One region of the Azoarcus sp. DN11 genome, then DNA from elsewhere that is predicted to be linked to it. Evidence: predicted binding sites of a transcription regulator. Region 1 holds the regulator's gene; each other region holds the start of a gene.
What was found. Region 1 encodes sigma-54, which starts transcription at its own class of promoters, with help from an activator protein. Its sites were predicted from a motif close to TGGCACGCTTNCTGCTNA; they were not measured.

Region 1 (5,683 bases):
GCAGATGCCGCGCAGCAGCTCGGGGATCGCGCAGCCGTCGGCGACGATGATGGCCGGGGGACGCGCGCCGATGATCTCGGTGAGGTGGTGGGCAACCTTGTCGCTCGAGTGGCGGCCGGCCCACGCGAGTTCGGCGGCACCCAGGATCTGGATGCGCGTCGGGTGGATCAGGTTGAGGTGGCCGACGAGGTCGGCCGGCCAGATGCGTTCTTCGTTGACCGAAATGACGCGGTCGAGCCGGCCGCTGACGTGGGTCAGCTCCAGCTGTTCCCGGTGCAGGTCATACAGCCGCGCGACGCTGGTCTGCCGCATGCGGGCCCCAGGAGGCGAACAGCGAGTGGATGGTCGCGGCGTCGGGTGCGCTCTGCAGCTGATCGCGGAAGTCGCGGTCGCTGAACATCTGCGCGAGCTCCGACAGCAGCTGCAGGTGGGTCTCGTTGGCCTGTTCGGGCACCAGCAGCACGAACAGCATGGTGACGGGGCGACCGTCGGGCGCGTCGAACTGCACCGGTGCCGACAGGCGCAGGAAGGCGCCGGCGGCGTCCTTCAGGCCCTTGATGCGGCCGTGGGGAATCGCGATGCCCTGGCCCAGTCCGGTCGAGCCGAGGCGCTCGCGCGAGAACAGGCTGTCGAAGACGACGCTGCGGGCGACGCCCTGATTGTTTTCGAACAGGAGTCCGGCTTGTTCGAAGACGCGTTTCTTGCTGCTCGCGTCCAGGTCGATGACCACGTTCGAGGGGGGCAGGAGTTCGGCGATGAGGCTCATGCGGATCACCACCTGCGCGACAGGGCCCTTGCCGCTGCCGGGATGGTGCGGGAGGAGGCTCGGGGTGTGCGGCAGGCGCGGGTTGAAAACGCGCGAATTATAAACACACCCCGGACCCCCGGTGCGAGTTAAACGATCACAGTTCGGTCGGCTGCTGATGCTTCAGCGTGTCGTGGCCGTGATCGTAGTTCTTGTCCTTGTACTTGAGGACCTGGCGGTCGAGCTTGTCGACCATGCTGTCGATCGCGGCATACATGTCCGCGTCGTCGCTCTCGACGTAGATGTCCTTGCCGCGCACATGCAGGGTCACTTCGGCCTTCTGCCGCAGTTTATCCACCGACAGGATCACGCTGACGCTGGTCACGTTGTCGAAGTGGCGGATGACGCGGTCAAGCTTGGTGTTCACGTACTCGCGGATCGCGGGAGTGACTTCGACGTGATGTCCGGTGATGGTGAGATTCATGATGTTTCCTCGTATTGTCAGATCGTCTTGCGCAGGCTGACCGGCGGAATATTCAGGGACTCGCGATACTTGGCAATCGTCCGCCGCGCTACCACGATACCCTGTTGACCGAGCAATTCGGCAATTTTCGCGTCGGACAGGGGCTTTTTCCTGTCTTCGGCCTCCACCAGCTGGCGAATCAGTGCGCGAATCGCCGTGGAGGAAGCCGCCCCACCGGTGTCGGTGGCAACGTGACTGCCGAAAAAGTACTTCAACTCGAATACGCCACGCGGTGTGGCCATGAACTTCTGCGTTGTGACTCGCGAGACCGTCGATTCGTGCAGCTCGAGCTGGTCCGCGATCTCCCTCAACGTCAAAGGTCGCATTGCCACATCGCCATAATCGAAGAACTGTCGCTGCTGGTCAACGATGGCCTGCGAAACCCGCAGGATCGTGTCGAAACGCTGCTGCACGTTCTTGATCAGCCAGCGCGCCTCCTGCAGCTGGCTGGTAAGCGCGCCACCCGATCCGCGGTTCTGCTGCAGGATGCTGGCATAGAGCGAATTGATGCGCAGCTTGGGCATCGCCTCGGGGTTGAGCGACACCGTCCAGCGGCCGCGCAGCTTGCGCACGATGACATCCGGCAGGATGTAGCGCGTCTCCTGCACCGAGTGCTGCGAGCCCGGGTGCGGGTCGAGGCCGCAGATCAGCGCGTGCGCGGCGCGCAGCGCGTCGTCGTCGCAGCCGGTGGCGCGCTTGATGCGCACGAAATTGCGCTCGGCGAGCAGGTCGAGGTATTCGTCGACGATCCTGAGCGCGAGGTCGCGCGTCGCCCCCGGGAGCATCGCGCGCAGCTGCAGGCTCAGGCATTCCTGCGGATTGCGCGCGCCGATGCCGGCCGGGTCGAGGTGCTGCACGTGGCGCAGCGCGATCGTGAGGTCGTCGAGGTCGTACTCGAGTTCCGGCGGCAGCAGCGGCAGCAGTTCCTCGAGCGACTGGTTGAGGTAGCCGTCCTCGTCGAGCGCCTCGATGAGGAAGCGCACGAGGGCGCGGTCGCGATCGGAGAGCGGCGACAGGCTCACCTGCTGGTCGAGGTGGTCGCGCAGGCTGGTGCCGGCGGCCTGCAGCTCCTGGAAGTCGGTATCGTCGTCGTCGCGGTTCGACGAACCGCTGCTCGCGCTCGACCACTCGCCGGCCTCGTCGAAGTTGGCCGGTTCGCTCTCGCCCTGGGGCTCCTCGCTGGCGGCAGGGGTTTCTGACTGGCTGCCGGAATCGGTGGTGCCGCTCGGGGCCTGCGCTGCGCCGGGCGAAAAGTCGCTGCCGTCGCCGTCCTCGCGTTCGAGCATGGGGTTTTCGAGGAGAAAGCGTTCCAGCTCCTGGTTCAGCTCCAGCGTGGACAGCTGCAGCAGCTTGATCGACTGCTGCAGCTGCGGCGTCAGCGTGAGGTGCTGGGAGATCTTGAGCTGGAGGGACGGTTTCATGGCGCTGCTTCGGTGGCTCAGAGACGGAAATGCTCGCCGAGATAGACGCGGCGAACCTGTTCGTTGGCGACGATGTCGTCCGGGCGCCCGCTCGCGAGCACGCGCCCTTCGCTGATGATGTAGGCGCGGTTGCAGATGCCGAGCGTCTCGCGCACGTTGTGGTCGGTGATCAGCACGCCGATGCCGCGGTCGCGCAGGAAGCGGATGATCTTCTGGATGTCGAGCACGGCGATCGGGTCGACGCCCGCGAAAGGCTCGTCGAGCAGGATCAGGCGCGGGTCGGTCGCGAGCGCGCGGGCGATCTCGCAGCGGCGGCGCTCGCCGCCGGACAGCGAGACGGCGGTGTTGTCGCGCAGGTGGGCGATGCCGAGCTCATCGAGCAGCTCTTCGAGGCGCTCGTCGATGCGGTCGCGGCCGAGGCCCTGCAGCTCCAGCACGGCGCGGATGTTCTCGGCGACGGTGAGCTTGCGGAAGACGCTCATTTCCTGCGGCAGGTACGAGAGGCCGAGGCGCGCGCGCGAATGCACGGGCAGGTGCGTGAGCTCGGCGTCGTCCAGGCGGATGTCGCCGCCGTCGGCGCGCACCAGCCCGACGATCATGTAGAAACAGGTGGTCTTGCCGGCGCCATTCGGCCCGAGCAGGCCGACGACTTCGCCGCTGCCGACCTCGAAGCCGACGTCGTGCACGACGGTGCGTGCCTTGTAGCGCTTCTGCAGTCCGGCGACCTTAAGCAGATTCATCGGGATTCTCTTTCAATATCTTGCGGATCACGTCGGTGCCGAAGCCGCGGCTTTGCAGGAAGCGCGCCTGCCGCGCCCATTCGCGCGCATCGCCGGGCGGCGCGCCGAACTTGCCGCGCCACACGGCCCGCGCACGCTCGGTGTCGTCCTCGCCCGACTCCGCGGCAATGGCGGCGTCGATCGTGTCGCGCGCCACGCCGCGCCGCGCGAGCTCGCTGCGCAGGCGCGAGGTGCCGAAGCGTGCGGCCTTGCCGCGCACCCACGCTTCGGCGAAGCGGTCGTCGCTGAGCAGGCCGAGTTCGGTGATGCGGTCGAGCACGTCGCCGATCTCTTCGGCCGAGCCGTGCGGGGCGAGCTTGCGGGCGAGTTCCGCGCGCGAGTGGTCCCGCCGCGCGAGGTGCCGCAGCGCGCGTTCCCGCAGGCCGGTCTCCGCCATGGGCGAGGCCGGCGTCAGGCCGCTTCGACGGCCGGTTGCGCGGGTTCGGCTGGCAATTCCTTGAGGCCGACGGTGACGCGCACCTTGTTCTCGATCTCGCGCGCGAGCGCGGGGTTCGCGCGCAGGAATTCGCGCGAATTGTCCTTGCCCTGACCGATCTTGTCGCCGTTGTACGCGTACCACGCGCCCGACTTGTCGACGATCTTGTGCTGCACGCCGAGGTCGATGATCTCGCCTTCGCGCGAGATGCCTTCGCCGTAGAGGATGTCGAAGTGCGCTTCCTTGAACGGGGGCGAGACCTTGTTCTTGACGACCTTGCAGCGCGTTTCGGAGCCGACGACCTCGTCGCCCTTCTTGATCGCGCCGGTGCGGCGGATGTCGAGGCGCACGGAGGCGTAGAACTTGAGCGCGTTGCCGCCGGTGGTGGTTTCCGGGTTGCCGAACATCACGCCGATCTTCATGCGGATCTGGTTGATGAAGATCACCAGCGTGTTGGTGCGCTTGATGTTCGCCGTGAGCTTGCGCAGCGCCTGGCTCATCAGGCGGGCCTGCAGGCCGGGCAGCTGGTCGCCCATCTCGCCTTCGATTTCGGCTTTCGGCGTGAGTGCCGCGACCGAGTCGATGACGACGATATCGACGCCGCCCGAGCGCACCAGCATGTCGGCGATCTCGAGCGCCTGTTCGCCGGTGTCGGGCTGCGAGATCAGGAGGTCCTGGATGTTCACGCCGAGCTTCTCGGCGTAGCCGACGTCAAGCGCGTGTTCGGCGTCGATGAAGGCCGCGGTGCCGCCGATCTTCTGCATCTCGGCGATGACCTGCAGCGTGAGCGTGGTCTTGCCGGACGATTCCGGGCCGTAGATCTCGACGACGCGGCCGCGCGGCAGTCCGCCGAGGCCCAGCGCGATGTCGAGCCCGAGCGAGCCGGTCGAGACCGTCTGGATGTCCTTTTCGACGTTGCCGTCGCCCATTCGCATGATCGAACCCTTGCCGAACTGCTTCTCGATCTGCGAGAGCGCGGCGGCGAGGGCCTTGGCCTTGTTGTCGTCCATGTCCTGTCCTTTCAAAACGTTGGGGAATTATGGCACAGAGATTGCTGGAGTGTTGCAGGTCGCCCGTGTAACGGTCGGAAAATGATTATGTCATCAATCCGGCGAGCGCGTGGATCACCGCCTGGCGCCGGATCGAGGTGCGATCGCCGGCGAAGTGGGCGGTTTCGCTGCGCAGCTTTCCGTCGCGTTCTCCCCAGGCGAAACACACCATGCCGACCGGCTTGGCCGCCGTGCCGCCGCCGGGGCCCGCGACGCCCGAGACGGCGAGCGCGAAGCGGGCGCGGCTGCGCGCGAGGGCGCCGGTGACCATCTCGCGCACGGTCTCCTCGCTGACGGCACCGTTGCGGGCGAGGGTCGCGGCGGCGACGCCGAGGAGATCCTGCTTCGCCTCGTTGGAATAGGTCACGAAGCCGCAGTCGAACCAGCCGGAGCTGCCGGCGGTGGCGGTCACGATCTGGGCGACCCAGCCGCCGGTGCAGGATTCCGCGCAGGCGAGGGTGGCGCCGCGCGCGGCGAGCCAGTCGCCGACCCGGCGCGACAGCGCTTCGAGTTCGTCATCGGGCATGGAGGTCATCCGAGGAAACGTTTGAGGACCGCGAGCGCGAGGATCGCGTAGCCGGCGGCGATGAGGTCGTCCAGCATCACGCCGAAGCCGCCGCCGACGTGGCGGTCGGCCCAGCGGATGGGCTGCGGCTTGACGATGTCGAAGAAGCGGAACAGCACGAAGGCGATGGCCTGCCACGTGAAGCCCGTCGGGGCGAAGAACAGC
Region 2 (5,683 bases), 2.3 Mb from region 1:
CCCCGGCCAGCATGCCGGCGATGGCACCGGTGGTGTCGGCGTCGCCGCCGAGGTTCACCGTCCGCCGCAGGCAATCCTCGAAACCCGCGCTGGTGAAGAAGGCGTGCAGTACCGTCTGCACCGTGTCCACGACGTAGGCGCTGGTGCGCCCCGGGTAGGGGGCGAAGCGGAACTGCCGGTGGCGCGCCACCAGATCCTGCGCGATGCCGATCACCTCGGAGCGCTTCGCACCGTGAAGCAGCGCCGCGGTCATCTGCGCGAGCGCCTCGGTGGCGGCGTCCGACAGCGGGTGATGGTGGGTGATGCGGGCCTGGTCGATCGACAGGCGGTGCAGCAGGGCCGGGTCGTAGTGGGCCAGCAGCACCGTCGGCAGGTTGCGCATCAGCGCGCCGTTGCCCGCATCGCCGTCGTTCGCCGGGCCGTGCAGGCTGCCCTCGCGCCCGTAGCGGGCAAGGCCGCGGCGACAGGTGTTGCCGACGTCGATCGGCTTGCCCTTCAGCCATGCGAGCCAGTGCTCGGCGATGGTCGGCAGGTGCCAGCCGTCTGCGACGAGGATCGCTTCGCCGAGGGCGAGCGACATCTGCGTGTCGTCGGTCACCTGGCCCGCCTTCAGCCTGAGCCAGCCGCCGCCCACGATGTCCTTCAGCTCGCCGTACTGGTGGCGGATCTCGCCGGGAGTGAGGAACTCCACGGTCGCCCCCAGGGCGTCGCCCACCGCGAGCCCCAGGTAGGCGCCACGGGCGCGGTCGAGCAGGGTGGGTTCGCCGCTCACAGGTAGCCCAGCCGCACGCGGTAGTCGCCGCCGATCACCAGCACCTCGCCTTCGCCGCGCAGCACCGGCCCGGGGGCCATCGCGTTGCAATAGAGGATCTTCGACAGCGGCACGTCCACTTCGAGGATCGTGTCGCCGAACTGGTCGGCCACGTCGCGTTGTGTCGTGAACGAGACGAGATTGTTCTGTCGTACGACAGCGCGCCTGCGGTCGAGGCGCTCGACCAGCAGATGCTCGCCGAAGTCGTTCACGCCGCGGTAGAGGGTGACGTGGCTGCGCCCGGGGTAGAGCCAGCGGCGCAGGAAGCGCTGCGCGAACTCGTAGAGCAGGTCGAGCTGCAAGAGGATGCAGTTGTTGTGGAAGCGCGCCGCCATCTTCTCCTCCGTATAGGCCATCCATGCGGGGGACGGATAGCGCCCCAGGATCTCCTTGTGGAAGGTCGGCAGCAGGCCGAAGCGCGACTCCACCCAGCCCTTGAGCACCGCCCCCTCCTTGCCGTTGGCATCGAATCCCCAGCCGCGCAGCAGCCGCTGATAGTTCGCACGATAGCGCCTGCGGCCGGCGGCGTCGCGCTCCGGCGGGCCATCCAGATCGAATACGGCGCGCATGTAGATCCGGAATGCCGCAACCGCATCGCTCGCGGAGCGGGCGTCGTGGAGCATCGCGAAGAGCGCCCCGTTCGTCTGCCGCACGCCGCTGATGGCAAGCGGCAGCGGGGTGTCCTGGAAGGCGCTGCTTGCCAGCACGGCGGTGGGGACGCCGATCAGGTTCGTGCTGTGGCCGATCGGGAGGGGCGGAAGGGAGCGCGGGGAGTCCATGCCCGCCCCGTGCAAGAAGCGCGCCGTGCCGCCGGCGTCGCTTCGGCGCCACTGCCGACACGTCGCGTGTGGGACAGGACCACGCATTTGTCGGCTTCGCGACATGCCTCCACGTGGCCCCCGAGATCGCCGGAAAGCCGCGCCAGACGGGCGTTTCCGCCGGTTTTGCAGCGCTTGGCACAGCCATTGCTGAAAGGAGGTCGTGCCGGCCTCGCCGGATGCCAGTTAAACCACTCAAGGAGAGTTGAAATGAGTCTGCGTCAAATCGCGTTCTACGGCAAAGGCGGGATCGGCAAGTCCACCACCTCCCAGAACACCCTCGCGGCGCTGGCCGAAATGGGCCAGAAGATCCTCATCGTCGGCTGCGACCCGAAGGCCGACTCGACCCGCCTGATCCTGCACGCCAAGGCGCAGGACACGGTGCTCTCGCTCGCCGCCGAGGCCGGCTCGGTGGAGGACCTGGAGCTCGAGGACGTGCTGCGCGTCGGCTACCGCGACATCCGCTGCGTCGAGTCGGGCGGCCCGGAACCCGGCGTCGGCTGCGCCGGCCGTGGCGTCATCACCGCGATCAACTTCCTCGAGGAGAACGGTGCCTACGACGGCGTGGATTACGTCTCCTACGACGTGCTCGGCGACGTGGTGTGCGGCGGCTTCGCGATGCCGATCCGCGAGAACAAGGCCCAGGAAATCTACATCGTCATGTCCGGCGAGATGATGGCGATGTACGCCGCGAACAACATCTCGAAGGGCATCCTGAAGTACGCCAACACCGGCGGCGTGCGCCTGGGCGGCCTGGTGTGCAACGAGCGCCAGACCGACAAGGAATGGGAACTGGCCGACGCGCTGGCGAAGCGCCTTGGCACCTCCTTGATCCACTTCGTGCCGCGCGACAACGTCGTCCAGCACGCCGAACTGCGCCGCATGACGGTCCTTGAATACGATCCCGAGTGCAAGCAGGCCGAGGAATACCGCCAACTCGCGCGCAAGGTGCATGCCAACAAGGGCAACGGCACTATCCCCACCCCGATCAGCATGGAAGAGCTGGAAGACCTGCTGCTCGAGTTCGGGATCATGCAGAAGGAAGACGACAGCATCGTCGGCAAGGCCAAGGCCGTGGCCTAAGCGCCAGCGCACAGGAGAATCGAGATGAGTGCTGTAATCGACGAAACTGCGGATGACAAGACCCGCGAAGTTGCCGACAGGAGGGCCCTCATCCAGGAGGTCCTCGCGACCTACCCGGAGAAGGCCGGGAAGAAGCGCGCCAAGCACCTCAACGTGTACGAGGAAGGCAAGCCCGACTGCGGTGTCAAGTCCAACATCAAGTCCCTGCCCGGTGTGATGACCATCCGCGGCTGCGCCTACGCCGGTTCCAAGGGTGTGGTGTGGGGTCCGATCAAGGACATGGTGCACGTCTCCCACGGTCCCGTGGGCTGCGGCCAGTACTCCTGGGCTACCCGCCGCAACTACGCCAACGGCACCTCGGGCGTGGATAGCTTCGCCGCCCTGCAAATCACGTCCGACTTCCAGGAGAAGGACATCGTCTTCGGCGGCGACAAGAAGCTGGACAAGCTGATCGACGAGCTCAAGACCGTCTTCCCGCTGGCCAAGGGTGTCTCGGTGCAGTCCGAGTGCCCCATCGGCCTCATCGGCGACGACATCGAGGCGGTCGCGAAGAAGAAGCACAAGGAGACCGGGTTGACCGTGGTCCCGGTGCGCTGCGAAGGCTTCCGCGGCGTGTCCCAGTCCCTGGGCCACCACATCGCCAACGACGCGATCCGCGACTGGGTGTTCGACAAGGCGGACTACGAGGCGCCTTTCGAGTCCACCCCCTACGACGTGGTGCTGATGGCCGACTACAACATCGGCGGCGACGCCTGGGCCTCGCGCATCCTGCTCGAGGAGATGGGCCTGCGGGTCATCGGCCAGGGCACCGGCGATGCGACCCTCAAGGAAATCGAGATGATGCCGCGGGCCAAGGTGCTGCTGCTGCACTGCTACCGCTCGATGAACTACATCGCGCGGCACGTGGAGGAGAAGTACGGCGTGCCCTGGATGGAGTACAACTTCTTCGGCCCGACCAAGATCGCCGAGTCCCTGCGCAAGATCGCCGCGCTCTTCGACGACACCATCAAGGCCAACGCCGAGAAGGTCATCGCCAAGCACGAGCAGCTGTGCGCCGACGTGATCGCCAAGTACAAGCCGCGCCTGGAAGGCAAGAAGGTGATGCTCTACGTCGGCGGCCTGCGCCCGCGCCACGTCATCGGCGCCTATGAGGACCTGGGCATGGAAGTGGTCGGCACCGGCTACGAGTTCGGCCACGGCGACGACTACCAGCGCACCACCGGCTACATCAAGGACGGCACCCTGATCTACGACGACGTCTCCGGCTTCGAACTGGAGAAGTTCGCCGAGAAGATCCGCCCCGACCTGATCGGCTCCGGCGTGAAGGAGAAGTACATCTTCCAGAAGATGGGCATCCCCTTCCGCCAGATGCACAGCTGGGACTACTCCGGCCCCTACCACGGCTACGACGGCTTCGCGATCTTCGCCCGCGACATGGACATGGCGATCAACAGCCCCGTGTGGTCGCTGACCAAGGCGCCCTGGAAAAAGTAAGGAGAATCAGCATGGCTCAATCTGCCGAGAAAGTGCTCGACCACAGCGCACTCTTCCAGACGCCGGAGTACAAGGAGCTGTTCGAGCGCAAGCGCGTCTTCGAACACACCGTGCCGGTCGACGAGGTGAAGAAGACCTGTGACTGGACCAAGACCTGGGAATACCGGGAGATCAACTTCTCCCGTGAGGTCCTCACCATCAACCCGGCCAAGGCCTGCCAGCCCCTCGGCGCCGTCATGGCCGCCGCCGGCTTCGAGGGCACGCTGCCCTACGTGCATGGCTCGCAAGGCTGCGTCGCCTACTTCCGCTCCCACTTCAACCGCCACTTCAAGGAGCCGGTGTCCGCCGTCTCCGACTCGATGACGGAAGACGCGGCGGTGTTCGGCGGCCTGACCAACATGGTGGACGGCCTCGCCAACGCCTACGCCCTCTACAAGCCGAAGATGATCGCCGTCAGCACCACCTGCATGGCGGAAGTCATCGGCGACGACCTGGATGCCTTCATCAAGACCGCCAAGGACAAGGGCTCGATCCCCAAGGACTTCCCGGTCCCCTTCGCCCACACCCCGAGCTTCGTCGGCAGCCATGTCACCGGCTACGACAACATGCTCAAGGGCTGCCTCACCCACTTCTGGGAGGGCAGGGAGCGTAAGGAATCGGCGTCGATCAACATCAACGGCGGCTTCGACGGCTACTGCGTCGCCAACCTGCGGGAGGTCAAGCGCCTGCTGGCGGAGATGGACGTCGAGTACACCGTCCTCTCCGACACCTCGGACGTCTACGACACGCCCACCAACGGTGAATTCAACATGTTCGCCGGCGGCACCAGGTACGACGACGCGGTCAATGCGCTGCACGCCAAGGGCACCATCTTCATGCAGGGCATCTCGGCGGCGAAGTCGGCGGAGTACGTGGAGAAGGTCGGCCAGAAGGCCGTCAGCCTCCACTGCCCGATCGGCGTGGCCGGCACCGACGCCTTCCTGATGGCGGTCTCCGAGCTCACCGGCAAGCCGATCCCGGCCAGCCTGGAGCTGGAGCGCGGCCGCCTGGTGGACGCCATCGCCGACTCCCAGGCCTACCTCCACGGCAAGAAGTTCGCCCTCTTCGGCGACCCCGACATGCTGCTGGGCCTCACCGGCTTCCTCCTCGAACTCGGCGCCGAGCCGGTGCACATCGTGTGCACCAACTCGACCAAGGACTTCGTCGAGAAGATGGAACAGCTGCTGGCCGCCAGCCCCTTCGGCCAGGAGGCCAAGCTGTGGCCGGGCAAGGACCTGTGGCACATGCGCTCGCTGCTGGCCACCGAGCCGGTGGACTTCCTCATCGGCAGCTCCCACGGCAAGTACCTGGAGCGCGACACCGGCACGCCGCTGATCCGCATCGGCTTCCCGATCTTCGACCGCCACCACCACCACCGCTTCCCCATCTGGGGTTACCAGGGCGGCCTCAACGTCCTGGTGAAGATCCTCGACAAGAT
Region 3 (5,683 bases), 300 kb from region 1:
TTCCCCGCCGGCGCGGCCCGCTCAGCGCAGCAGCGCGACGCCCTTGACCTGCGCGAAGAGCACCATGCCCGGCACAATCCCCAGCTGCGCCGCCGAGCGCGTCGTGATGCGCGCGAGCAGCGCGCGGCCGGCACAGTCGAGCCGCACCAGCGTGCGCCCGGGGCTCGCGCCGTCAAGCGACACCACGCGCGCCGGCAGCACGTTGAGGATGCTCGAATCGTGGCGTTCCGCGAGCGCGAGGCTCACGTCGCGCGCCAGCACGCGGGCGCGCACCTGCGCCCCGAGCGGCGTGTCGAGGCCGGTGATCCACAGCGGCAGGCCGCCGAATTCGAGCCGCGTCAGCGCGAAACGCTCGTCGCGCCCGGCGACCTGCGCCTCGACGACGACGAAGGCGTCCTCGTCGTGCGCGAAGGGCAGGTCCAGGCGCGGCAGCACCTCGGCGATCGCGCCCGACGCCTGCACGCGCCCGTCGCGCAGCAGCACGACATGGTCGGCGAGCCGTGCGACCTCCTCGGGCGCGTGGCTCACGTACACCACCGGGATGTCGAGCTCGCCGTGCAGGCGCTCGAGGTAGGGCAGGATCTCCGCCTTGCGCGGCGCGTCGAGCGCGGCCAGCGGCTCGTCCATCAGCAGCAGGCGCGGACTGGTCGCGAGCGCCCGCGCGATCGCGACGCGCTGGCGCTCGCCGCCCGACAGCCGCTCGGGCATGCGGCCAAGCAGCGGCTCGATGCCGAGGAGCGCGATCGCGTGATCGAGCGACACCCGCCGCTCGGCCGCCGCGACGCGCCGCATGCCGAATTCGAGGTTGCGCCGCACCGACAGGTGCGGGAACAGGCTCGCCTCCTGGAACACGTAACCGAGCGGGCGGCGATGCGTCGGCACGAACAGCCCGCGCGCCTCGTCCTGCCACACCTCGCCGCGCACCGCGAGGAAGCCGTCGCGGGCGCGCTCCAGGCCCGCGAGACAGCGCAGCAGCGACGTCTTGCCCGAACCCGAATGCCCGAACAGCGCGCTGACGCCGCGCGCGGGCAGCTGCAGCGCGGCCTCGAGCGCAAAACCGGGCCAGGCGAGGCGGAAACGCGCCTCGATGCCGGTCGCGGCCTGCGCTGCGGCGAGGCTCATCGCACGCTCCCGCGCTTGCGGCGGTTGAGCAGCAACAGCACGAGGAAGCTGAACACGACCATGCCGGCGGAGAGCCAGTGCGCCTCGGCGTATTCCAGCGCCTCGACGTGGTTGTAGATCTGCACCGACACGACGCGCGTCCTGTCCGGGATGTTGCCGCCGATCATCAGCACCACGCCGAACTCGCCCACCGTGTGCGCGAAGCCCAGCACCGCCGCGGTGACGAAACCCGGACGCGCGAGCGGCAGCACGACGCTGAAGAAGGTATCGAGCGCGCCCGCACGCAGCGTCACGGCGACTTCCAGCGGCCGTTCGCCGATCGCCTCGAAGGCCTGCTGCAGCGGCTGGACGACGAAGGGCAGGGAGTAGAACACCGAGCCGACGACCAGCCCCGCAAAGCTGAACGGCAGCAGGCCGATGCCCAGCGCCTGCGTGAACTGGCCGATCGGCCCGTGCGGCCCCATCGTCACGAGCAGGTAGAAGCCGATCACGGTCGGCGGCAGCACCAGCGGCAGCGCGACCACCGCGCCGACCGCGCCCTTGAACGCCGAACGCGTGCGCGCGAGCCACCACGCCACCGGCGTGCCGAGCACGAGCAGGATCGTGGTCGTCACCGCCGCCAGTTCCAGCGTCAGGCCGATCGCCGCGAGGTCGACCACGCTTGTCATGCCTGCGCCCGCCTCACAGCCCGTAACCGTAGGATCTGATGATCGCGGCCGCCTTCGCGCCGCGCAGGTAGTCGGCCAGTGCGCGCGCGGCCGGCTTGTCGCGCCCGGCGGCGAGGATCACCGCGTCCTGGCGCAGCGGTTCGTGCAGCTCGGCCGGCACCTGCCACGCCGAACCGCCGGTCAGCCGGCCGTCCGCCCACACCTGCGACAGCGCGAGGAAGCCCAGCTCCACATTGCCGCTGGCGACGAACTGGTGGGTCTGGGCGATGTTCTCGCCGGTGACGAGCTTCGGCGCGAGCGCATCGGCCAGCCCCAGCCTGCGCAGCACTGCCATCGCCGCCGCGCCGTAGGGCGCGGTCTTCGGGTTCGCAACGGCAAGATGCGCGAAGGCGCCGCGCTTCAGCACCTCGCCCTTGTCGTCCACGACGCCGGGCTGCGCCGACCACAGCACCAGCCTGCCGATCGCGTAGGTGAAGCGGCTGCCCGCGACCGCCACGCCCTCCTGTTCGAGCTTCGCCGGCGTGGTGTCGTCGGCGGACAGGAAGAGCTCGAAGGGCGCGCCGTTCGTGATCTGCGCGTAGAGCTTGCCGGTCGCGCCGAACGCGAGGCGCGCCTTGTGCCCGGTGTCGCGCTCGAACTCGGCGGCGATCTTCTGCATCGGCGCGGTGAAGTTCGCGGCGACCGCGACGCTGACTTCGGCGGCCGGGGCGGTCCCGCACGACAGGACGGCGGCGGCGCACAGCAGGCGGGCGAGGACGGCTTTCATGGGGCACTCCTTGGGGGCGGGAACGGGGGCAAAGGCGGAAAATGATGACCCGGGGGTTCAGTCCCAAGTCGCGAGGATCACGCTGGAAGACTTGAACAGCGCACACGCCGGCACGCCGACCGCGAGGCCGAGGGCCGCGCAGCTGCCGTGCGTGACGACCGCCGTGACGCTGCGCCCGGACGGCAGCTGCAGCGTGACCTCGTCGTTGACCGAGCCGGCGTGGACCGCCGCCACCTCGCCCCACAGGCGGTTGCGCGCGGTGATGCGCAGGTCGGCATCGGTCGTCAGCAGCACAGACGAGGACTTCACCAGCGCGCACACCTCCTTGCCGATCGCCAGCGCCAGGTTCTCCGCGCTTTCCTTCGTGATCACGGCGACGATCTCGGTGTCGCGGTCGAGGCGCAGGCGCACCTCGTAATCCACGCCGCCGTCGCGCAACCCGGTGATCGGGCCGGTGAACTGGTTGCGCGCGCTGGTCTTCATCGCCATGCGGTGCATCAGGGTCTGGAACTCGCGGATACCGACCGGCCCGAGATCGTCAAGGCGCGCGGCGAGGCGGTCGAGCGTCGCCTGGTATTCGATCTCGAGCGCGCGGTACATCGCGACGACGCGCCGGCCGTACCCGGTGAGCTGCGTGCCGCCACCCTGGCGCCCCCCGGTGACGCGCACCACGAGCGGCTCGGGGGCGAGGTTGTTCACGGCGTCGACCGCGTCCCACGCCGCCTTGTACGACAGCGGCACGGCCTTCGCCGCCTGGCTGATCGAGCCGCGCCGGTCGATCTCCTCGAGCAGACGGATGCGCGTGTCCGACAGGGCCGTGCCCACGTCGGCCTCGATCGCGAGGCGCCCGATGAATCGGCGCGGACCCGGGGAGTTCATCCGTGAATCTTCCTTTATGTAGTCACCACTATATAGCGATTCGCATGCCAGATTCCGCTGTTGCGCCCGTGTCACTGACGCCTGTAGAGTGCCTCGCGGAGATACCGATCGTCGCCACCGCAGATTGTATGTATTTAACCATACAACGGTGTCGCAATCCCGACACACAACCGACACGAGGAGCCCGCGATGAAAGTCAGCGCACGCAACGTGTTTCACGGCAAGATCGATGCCCTGACGCCGGGCGCGGTCAATGCCGAGGTCGACCTGGTGCTCGCCGGCGGCGACCACCTCGTCGCGATCGTCACGATGGAAAGCGTGCGGGCGCTCGGTCTCGCGGTCGGCCGCGAGCTCGTCGCGCTGGTCAAGGCGCCGTGGGTGATGCTGATGACCGGCGCCGGCGGCGTGCACCTGTCGGCGCGCAACTGCCTCGCCGGCACGGTCAAGTCGGTGGCGCCCGGCGCCGTGAACGCCGAGGTCGTGCTGACGCTCGCCGGCGGCAGCGAGATCGCCGCGATCGTCACCCGGGAAGCGGTCGGCGAGCTGGGCCTCAAACCGGGAGCGCCCGCCACCGCGGTGATCAAGGCCTCGCATGTGATCCTCGGGGTGCCGGACTAGCGGAGCCGTGGAATCCATCACGCAGTCCGCAAACCGAAGGCCTTGAATTCCGCCGCAACCCCGTTCATGCTCCCGCTGCTTGCGCCGCAGGGTTTGCACCAATAAGAACAAGCACGCGGCCGATGTGCCCGTAACCCGGGCACCGCTCCACACGATTCAAAGGGGACAGCAGGAATGAGCACGGTCATGAAGGGCGCGGGAGGCGCCAGGCAAACGCTCGCCGATACATCAGCGTGCGGCATGGGTGCCAGGCCCGCCGGTCGTCGCCGCATCCTGCTCGGGCTGCTGGCGGGCCTCGGGCTGTCGCTCGCCGAACGCTCGATCCCTGCCGCACTGGCCGCGGGCGAGCCGCCGCTCGTGATGGGGATCTTCCCGCGGCGCCAGGCGACGCTGACCACGGAACTCTACGCCCCGCTCGCCGCCTACCTCGGGCGCCAGCTCGGGCGCGAGGTCCGGCTTGTCACCGCGAAGGATTTCGACGCGTTCTGGGACGGCGTCGAACAACGGCGCTTCGATATCGTCCATTACAACCAGTTCCACTACGTCCGCTCCGCCGACAAGTACCGCGTGATCGCGCACAACGAGGAATTCGGCACCGGCACGGTCGCCGGCGCACTCTACGTCAGGAAGGACAGCGGCATCAACGCGATCGCCCAGCTGCGCGGGCGCAGGATCGTGTTCGGCGGCGGCACGGACGCGATGATGAGCTACATCCTGCCGAGCTACCTGCTGCTCGAGGCGGGACTGAAGCCCGGCGACTACGAGACGGTGTTCTCCAAGAATCCGCCCAATGCGCTGATCGCGCTGTACCACGGCCAGGCCGACGCGAGCGGGGCGGGCGACATCCTGATCGATCTGCCCGTGGTGCGCGACGCGATGGACTCCGGCACCGTGACCCACCTCGGTATGACCGAGCGCGTGCTGCACCTGCCCTGGGCCGTGCGCAAGGACATGCCGCAGGCGCTCGCCATGCGCATCCAGGCGCTGCTGGTCGGACTGTCAGCGCACGCGGAGGGGCGCGCGATCCTCGCCCGGGCCGAGATGACCGGTTTCGGCCCGGCGCGCGACGCCGACTACGATCCTCACCGCCGCATCATCCGCAAGGTCATGCCGACGCTCGACCTCCCGCGCTGAGCACGGAGAGCGCCCTTGCGCCTTGCGAGCAAGTTCATCCTCACCGTGGCCGGCATCCTGTCGGTCACGCTGGCGCCGAACGCCTGGTTCTTCCTGCGCAGCCAGCACCACCTCCTGGAGCAGCAGCTCAACGAGCGCGGCCGCGTGCTGGGCAGCCTGATCGCGCTGATCAGCCCCGAGGCGATCCTCGGGCTCGATTTCCTGACCCTCGACGCTTACGCGCGCGAGGTCAGCCGGCAGCGCGACGTCGTCTACGGCGTGATCGTCGACAATGACGGGCGGCCGCTGACGTCCTATGTGGACGGCGAAGATCCGCACATCCGCAGCCGCCTCGCCATCGACGGGCGGGCGCCGGATCATCTGCCGCCGCCCCGCCTGCAGACGCTGGTCCGCGAGCTCGCGGCGCTGCCCGACGTGATCCCGATCGAGTTCCCGATCGTGCACGACGGTCACCCGCTGGGCCGCCTGCAGGTCGGCATCAGCCGCGCGGAACTCG
Region 4 (5,683 bases), 1.5 Mb from region 1:
CGTTGTACTTCTCCGCGACCTCGGCGATGCGCTTCAGCTCCGCCGGCGTCGTCACGCCGCCCAGCATCTGCGGCACGACCGAATAGGTGCCGTCCTTCTGGATGTTCGCGTGTGCACGCTCGTTGATGAAGCGGCTCTGCGGATCGTCCTTCGCCTCGTGCGGCCAGGTCGAGATCAGGTAGTAGTTCAGCGCCGGGCGGCAGGTCGAGCAGCCGTTCGGCGTCTTCCACGACAGCGTTTCCATCGTCTCGGGGATGCTCAGCAGCTTGTGGTCGCGGATCGCCTTGCGCACGTCGCCGTGCGACAGCTCGGTGCAGCCGCACACCGGCTTGTCGTGCGCCGACACCGCCTGATAGGCGCCGCCCACCGTCGAGGCGAGGATCTGCTCGACGAGGCCCGTGCACGAGCCGCAGGACGACGCCGCCTTGGTGTGCTTCTTGACCTCGTCCAGCGTGAACAGACCCTTCTCCTTGATCGCCTTGACGATGGTGCCCTTGCACACGCCGTTGCAGCCGCACACCTCGGCGGTGTCCGGCATCGAAGCGGCCTTGTTCTCGCCCTTGTGGCCCGCGTCGCCGAGGTTGTTCTGCCCGAACATCAGGTGGTCGCGGATCGCATGGATGTCCTGGCCGTCCTTCATCAGCTGGAAGTACCACGAGCCGTCCGCGGTGTCGCCGTACAGCACCGAGCCGACGATGCGGTTGTGCTTGATCACGATGCGCTTGTACACGCCGCCCTGCTTGTCGTGCAGCACGATGTCCTCGGTGTCCGGGCCGCCCGAGAAGTCGCCCGCCGAGAACACGTCGATGCCGGTCACCTTGAGCTTGGTCGAGGTCACCGAACCTTCGTAGCGGCCGATGCCGAAGTTCGCGAGATGGTTGGCGCACACCTTGCCCTGCTCGAAGAGCGGCGCGACCAGGCCGTAGGCGATGCCGCGGTGCGCGACGCACTCGCCGACCGCGTACACGCGCGGGTCGGTCACGCTCTGCAGCGTGTCGGACACCGCGATGCCGCGCGCACGCCCCGTGCCGCAGTAGATGCCGGCCGATTCCGCCAGCGCGAAGTTCGGGCGGATGCCGGCGGCGACGACAACCAGATCCGCCGGAATCTCCATGCCATCCTTGAAGCGCACCGCCGCGACGCGGCCCGCGCTGTTGCCACCCTCACCGCAGATCAGCGCCTCGGTCTGCTTCGCAAGCAGGAAGTTCATGCCCTTGGCTTCGAGCGAAGCCTGCAGCATGTCGGCCGCGGGCTTGTCGAGCTGACGCTCCATGATCCAGTCCGACAGATGCACCACCGTGACGCTCATGCCGCGCAGCATCAGGCCGTTCGCGGCTTCCAGGCCCAGGAGGCCCGCGCCGATCACGACCGCGTGCTTGTACTTCGTCGAGGCGTCGATCATCGCCTCGGTGTCGCCGATGTCGCGGTACGCGAGCACGCCCGGCAGGTCCGCGCCGGGAATCGGCGGGATGAAAGGGGTCGAGCCGGTCGCGATCAGCAGGCGGTCGTACTCGGCCTCGGTGCCGTCGGCAGCGATGACCTTGCGCTTCACGCGGTCGATCTTCGTCACCATCTTGCCCGCATGCAGCGTGATGGCGTTGTCGCGGTACCAGTCGAGATCGTTGAGCATGATCTCCGGCAGCGTCATCTCGCCCGCAAGCACCGGCGACAGCAGGATGCGGTTGTAGTTGCCGTGCGGCTCGGCGCCGAACACCGTGATGTCGTACAGGTCCGGGGCGAGCTTCAGCAGCTCTTCGAGCGTGCGGCAGCCGGCCATGCCGTTACCGATCATCACGAGTTTCATTTTTTTCATGGCGGCTCCTTCAGGCAGCGCAAGAGATGAATTCGGGGGAAGCGTTGACGCGGCGGGTCAGGGCCATGATCGATCTCCACTCCATAAGGCGAAAAAAAAACGGCGTCGCGTCGCCTCCGGAAGCGCTCTCCCGAAGAAACGACGGACGCCGTTGTCCGCATGCCCTGCATCAAGCATTTCAAGCCGGAGCCTCGTTGCCCCGGCCTACGGACTCCTTATCGCAAGATGGGTGCCAGCCCCCAATTCAAAATTACATTGCTGTTTTAAAAGGAATTTTTCCCTGAAGACCTGCCCGTGCGAAGATTGCGCGAACATCGCTATCGCACCAATTCGGTGCATTACGCGGCAATGCTGCACCACAACATTGCACCTCACATCGCCCGACCCACGTCTCCCTCCCCTTCAAGGGGAGGGCTGGGGTGGGGATGGGTTTCACGCCCGCACGGCGAGCCGCCACAGCGAGGTGATTTCGGCCGCCCGCGCGGCGTGAAGGGGGTCATCGGCGTCGCGCGCCTTGGCATGGCGCGGCCGGGCATCGAGGCGCCCGACCACTTGCAGCCCCGCCCCCGCGATCGCCGCGAGCAATTCGTCGCGCGTGCGCAGGCCCAGATGTTCGGCGAGATCGGAGAGAACCAGCCACCCCTCGCCGCCGGGCACGAGATGCGCCGCGAGGCCGTCGAGAAAAGCCCGCAGCATGCGGCTGTCGGGGTCATACACGGCGTTTTCGACCGGCGACGACGGGCGCGCCGGCACCCACGGCGGGTTGCACACGACGAGCGCCGCCCGGGCGTCGGGAAACATGTCCGCCTGCAGGATCTCCACCTGCGCGGCGAAGCCCAGCCGCGCGATGTTCTCGCGCGCGCAGGCGAGCGCCCGCGGGTCCTGGTCGGTCGCGAGCACATGGCGCACGCCGCGCTGCGCGAGCAGCGCCGCCAGCACGCCGGTGCCGGTACCGATGTCGCAGGCCGGCGCGCCGCTCGCCAGCGCCGCGGGCAGGGGCGCCTGCGCGACGAGGTCGACGTATTCGCCACGCACCGGGGAAAACACGCCGTAATGCGGATGGATGGAAGCCCCGAGCGCCGGGATCGGCACCCCCTTCTTGCGCCATTCGTGGGCCCCGATCAGCCCCAGCAGCTCGCGCAGCGATACCGCATACGCTTCGTCGGCAGGGCCGTAGGCCTCGCGACAGGCCAGGGCGACGTCGGGCGCGCGGCGCAAGGGCAGGCTGTGGTCCGCATCGACCGGCAGCAGCAGCATGCCGAGGGTGCGGGCGCGCTGGGCCTGCGCCTGGCGGTGAAGATGGAAGGCCTCGGCCGCACTCGGCGGCGCACTGGTCGGCTTGCCGGCGCGCCGCGGCTTGCGGTCCGCCCGGCGCCCCATCGCCAGCAGCAGCTGCCGCGCGTTCTGGTAATCGCCGCGGTAAAGCAGGGCCGTCCCCTCGCACGCCCAGCGGTAAGCTTGATCCGCGGGCGTCTGGTCGCCGACCAGCACCACGCGGCGCGGCGGCGGGCTCCCGCTTTCCGAACGCCAGCGCAGCGCATGGCGCTCGCCCTCCTCATCCCAGACCACTTGTGGAAATCCGTTCATCGGCACGCCCCCTCCACGCTGCCAGGAAACAGCCGGCAAGCGTCGGCGGATCCGGCTTCGAGCGGCGCACATGCAGCGAGGGCCGCGGCGAGGCGGCCGGACAGGGTCGGGGACATCGGAAAGCCTTGTACCGTAAGGCCCGACATCATAGCCGGTCGGCACCGACGGGGGCCGCCGCCAACCCGCGCGCCGCCCAAAATGCCTGCCCGACCCGGTGCCGACCCGCGCGATCAAGCCGCCCGCTTCACCTGCTTCTTGTACAGGAAGTCCATGATCGCGGAACGGTAGCGTGCGAACTCGGGCAGCCCGGTGAGCGACAGCCGGTCGCGCGGGCGGTCGAGCTCCACCTCCAGGATCTCGCCGATCGTCGCCGCCGGGCCATTGGTGAGCATCACGACGCGGTCGGAGAGCAGTACCGCCTCGTCGACGTCATGCGTCACCATCACCATCGTCGCCCTGGTCGCCGCGAGGATCTTCACCAGCTCGTCCTGCAGCATCGCGCGGGTCAGCGCATCGAGCGCGCCGAAGGGCTCGTCCATCAGCAGGATCCGCGGCTCCATCGACAGCGCCCGGGCGATGCCGACGCGCTGCTTCATGCCGCCGGAGATCTCGTGCGGGAACTTCGTCTCGGCATGCGACAGGCCCACGAGCGCGAGCGCATCCTGCGTGCGCCGCTTCAGCTTCGCCTTGCCCTCCTTTGCGCCGAACACGCGATCCACCGCGAGATAGACGTTGTCGTAGCAGGTCAGCCACGGCAGCAGCGAATGGTTCTGGAACACCACCGCGCGCTCCGGCCCGGGGCCGGCGATCTCGCGCCCGTCGCACAGCATCACGCCGCTCGACGGCAGCGTCAGGCCGGCGATCAGGTTCAGCAGTGTCGATTTGCCGCAGCCCGAGTGCCCGATCAGGCTGATGCTCTCGCCCTCGTGGATGTCGAGCTTGATGCCCTGCAGCGCCGTGAAGGGGCCGTTCTTCGTGTTGAAGGTCTGTCCGACGTTCTCGATCTGCACGATCTTCTTCATGATGGTCTCCTCCACCGCTCAGCGGTCTTCGTAGTTGAAGCGACGCGCCGCCAGCATCAGCGCCTGTTCCAGAATCAGCCCGACCGTCCCGATCACGAAGATCGCGATGATGATGTGCTCGACCTTGAGGTTGTTCCACTCGTCCCACACCCAGAAGCCGATGCCGACGCCGCCCGTGAGCATCTCCGCGGCGACGATCACCAGCCAGGCCGTGCCGATCGAGAGCCGGATGCCGGTGAGCACGTACGGCAGCGCCGCCGGGAAGAGGATCTTCGTGAAGACTTTCCATTCCGAGAGGTTCAGCACGCGGGCGACGTTGAGGTAGTCCTGCGGCACCCGCATCACGCCCTGCGCCGTGTTGAGGATCATCGGCCAGATCGAGCAGATGAAGATCGTCCAGGTCGCCGCCGGGTCGGCGCGCTGGAAGACGAGCAGGCCGATCGGCAGCCACGCGAGCGGACTCACCGGGCGCAGCAGGCTGATGATCGGGTTCATCATCTTCGCCAGCACCGCAAAGCGCCCCAGCATGAAGCCCACCGGAATGCCGACCAGTGCCGCAATGCCGAAGCCGATCGCGACGCGTTGCAGCGACGACAGCACGTTCCAGCCGATGCCCTGGTCGTTCGGCCCGGCGCGGTAGAAGGGATCCGAGAAGATCGCCACCGCCGCATCCCAGGTCTGCACCGGCCCCGGGATGCCGCCGCCCTTGAGCGTCGCGAGGTACCAGAAACCGACCAGTAGCGCGAGGCCGGCCACCGGCGGCAGCACCGCGCTGGCGATCGTACGCAGCCAGGCCGCGGCCCTGCCCTTGCGCCGGACGACCGGCTCGACCGCCCTGGCTTCCTCCTCCGCCACCGCCGTCATGGCCTCTCCCCTGTCCGCCGCGGACCGCAGCGGCTTCAGGTCCACGACTCTCGCATCGGTCGCTGCCCCGCCGTCCCCCATCGCTCCGTCGAGCGTCGCTGTCGCAGTCATCGCCCGCTCCCCTTACGCCCTGACCTTGAACGACCCGGCGTACTTCGCCGGATCCCTGCCGTCCCACACCGTACCGTCGATCAGCTTCGCACTGCGCATGTCGCTCTTCGGCAGCGACACGCCTGCCGCGGCCGCGGCCTGCTTGTAGATGTCGATGCGATTCACCTGCTTTGCGACCGCGAGGTAATCGACGTCCTTGTCGAGCAGCCCCCAGCGCCGGTGCTGCGTCAGGAACCACATGCCGTCGGTGAGATAGGGGAAGTTCACCGCGCCGTCGTTGTAGAAC

Region 2: nifH (nitrogenase iron protein) is a predicted target of sigma-54. The motif match lies at 1,766-1,783, and genes of this name have one in related genera.
Region 3: CDA09_RS22325 (TOBE domain-containing protein) is a predicted target of sigma-54. The motif match lies at 3,468-3,485, and genes of this name have one in related genera.
Region 4: nirB (nitrite reductase large subunit NirB) is a predicted target of sigma-54. The motif match lies at 2,031-2,048, and genes of this name have one in related genera.

Annotation. Positions count from the first base shown of each region.
Region 1 covers NZ_CP021731.1:4,491,764-4,497,446, reverse strand. The annotation lists gene hprK (HPr(Ser) kinase/phosphatase) at 1-312, opposite strand, end outside; gene ptsN (PTS IIA-like nitrogen regulatory protein PtsN) at 281-766, opposite strand; gene hpf (ribosome hibernation-promoting factor, HPF/YfiA family) at 903-1,229, opposite strand; gene CDA09_RS20870 (RNA polymerase factor sigma-54) at 1,247-2,689, opposite strand; gene lptB (LPS export ABC transporter ATP-binding protein) at 2,707-3,429, opposite strand; gene recX (recombination regulator RecX) at 3,416-3,865, opposite strand; gene recA (recombinase RecA) at 3,880-4,914, opposite strand; gene CDA09_RS20850 (CinA family protein) at 5,000-5,479, opposite strand; gene CDA09_RS20845 (phosphatidylglycerophosphatase A family protein) at 5,485-5,683, opposite strand, start outside.
Region 2 covers NZ_CP021731.1:1,822,292-1,827,974, forward strand. The annotation lists gene draG (ADP-ribosyl-[dinitrogen reductase] hydrolase) at 1-772, opposite strand, end outside; gene CDA09_RS23610 (NAD(+)--dinitrogen-reductase ADP-D-ribosyltransferase) at 769-1,590, opposite strand; gene nifH (nitrogenase iron protein) at 1,840-2,712, shown strand; gene nifD (nitrogenase molybdenum-iron protein alpha chain) at 2,737-4,206, shown strand; gene nifK (nitrogenase molybdenum-iron protein subunit beta) at 4,218-5,683, shown strand, end outside.
Region 3 covers NZ_CP021731.1:4,787,190-4,792,872, forward strand. The annotation lists gene modC (molybdenum ABC transporter ATP-binding protein) at 22-1,122, opposite strand; gene modB (molybdate ABC transporter permease subunit) at 1,119-1,790, opposite strand; gene modA (molybdate ABC transporter substrate-binding protein) at 1,804-2,556, opposite strand; gene CDA09_RS22325 (TOBE domain-containing protein) at 2,614-3,435, opposite strand; gene CDA09_RS22330 (TOBE domain-containing protein) at 3,625-4,053, shown strand; gene CDA09_RS22335 (phosphate/phosphite/phosphonate ABC transporter substrate-binding protein) at 4,228-5,187, shown strand; gene CDA09_RS22340 (putative bifunctional diguanylate cyclase/phosphodiesterase) at 5,203-5,683, shown strand, end outside.
Region 4 covers NZ_CP021731.1:1,000,767-1,006,449, reverse strand. The annotation lists gene nirB (nitrite reductase large subunit NirB) at 1-1,813, opposite strand, end outside; gene CDA09_RS04555 (methyltransferase) at 2,246-3,400, opposite strand; gene CDA09_RS04550 (ABC transporter ATP-binding protein) at 3,631-4,422, opposite strand; gene ntrB (nitrate ABC transporter permease) at 4,441-5,397, opposite strand; gene CDA09_RS04540 (CmpA/NrtA family ABC transporter substrate-binding protein) at 5,410-5,683, opposite strand, start outside.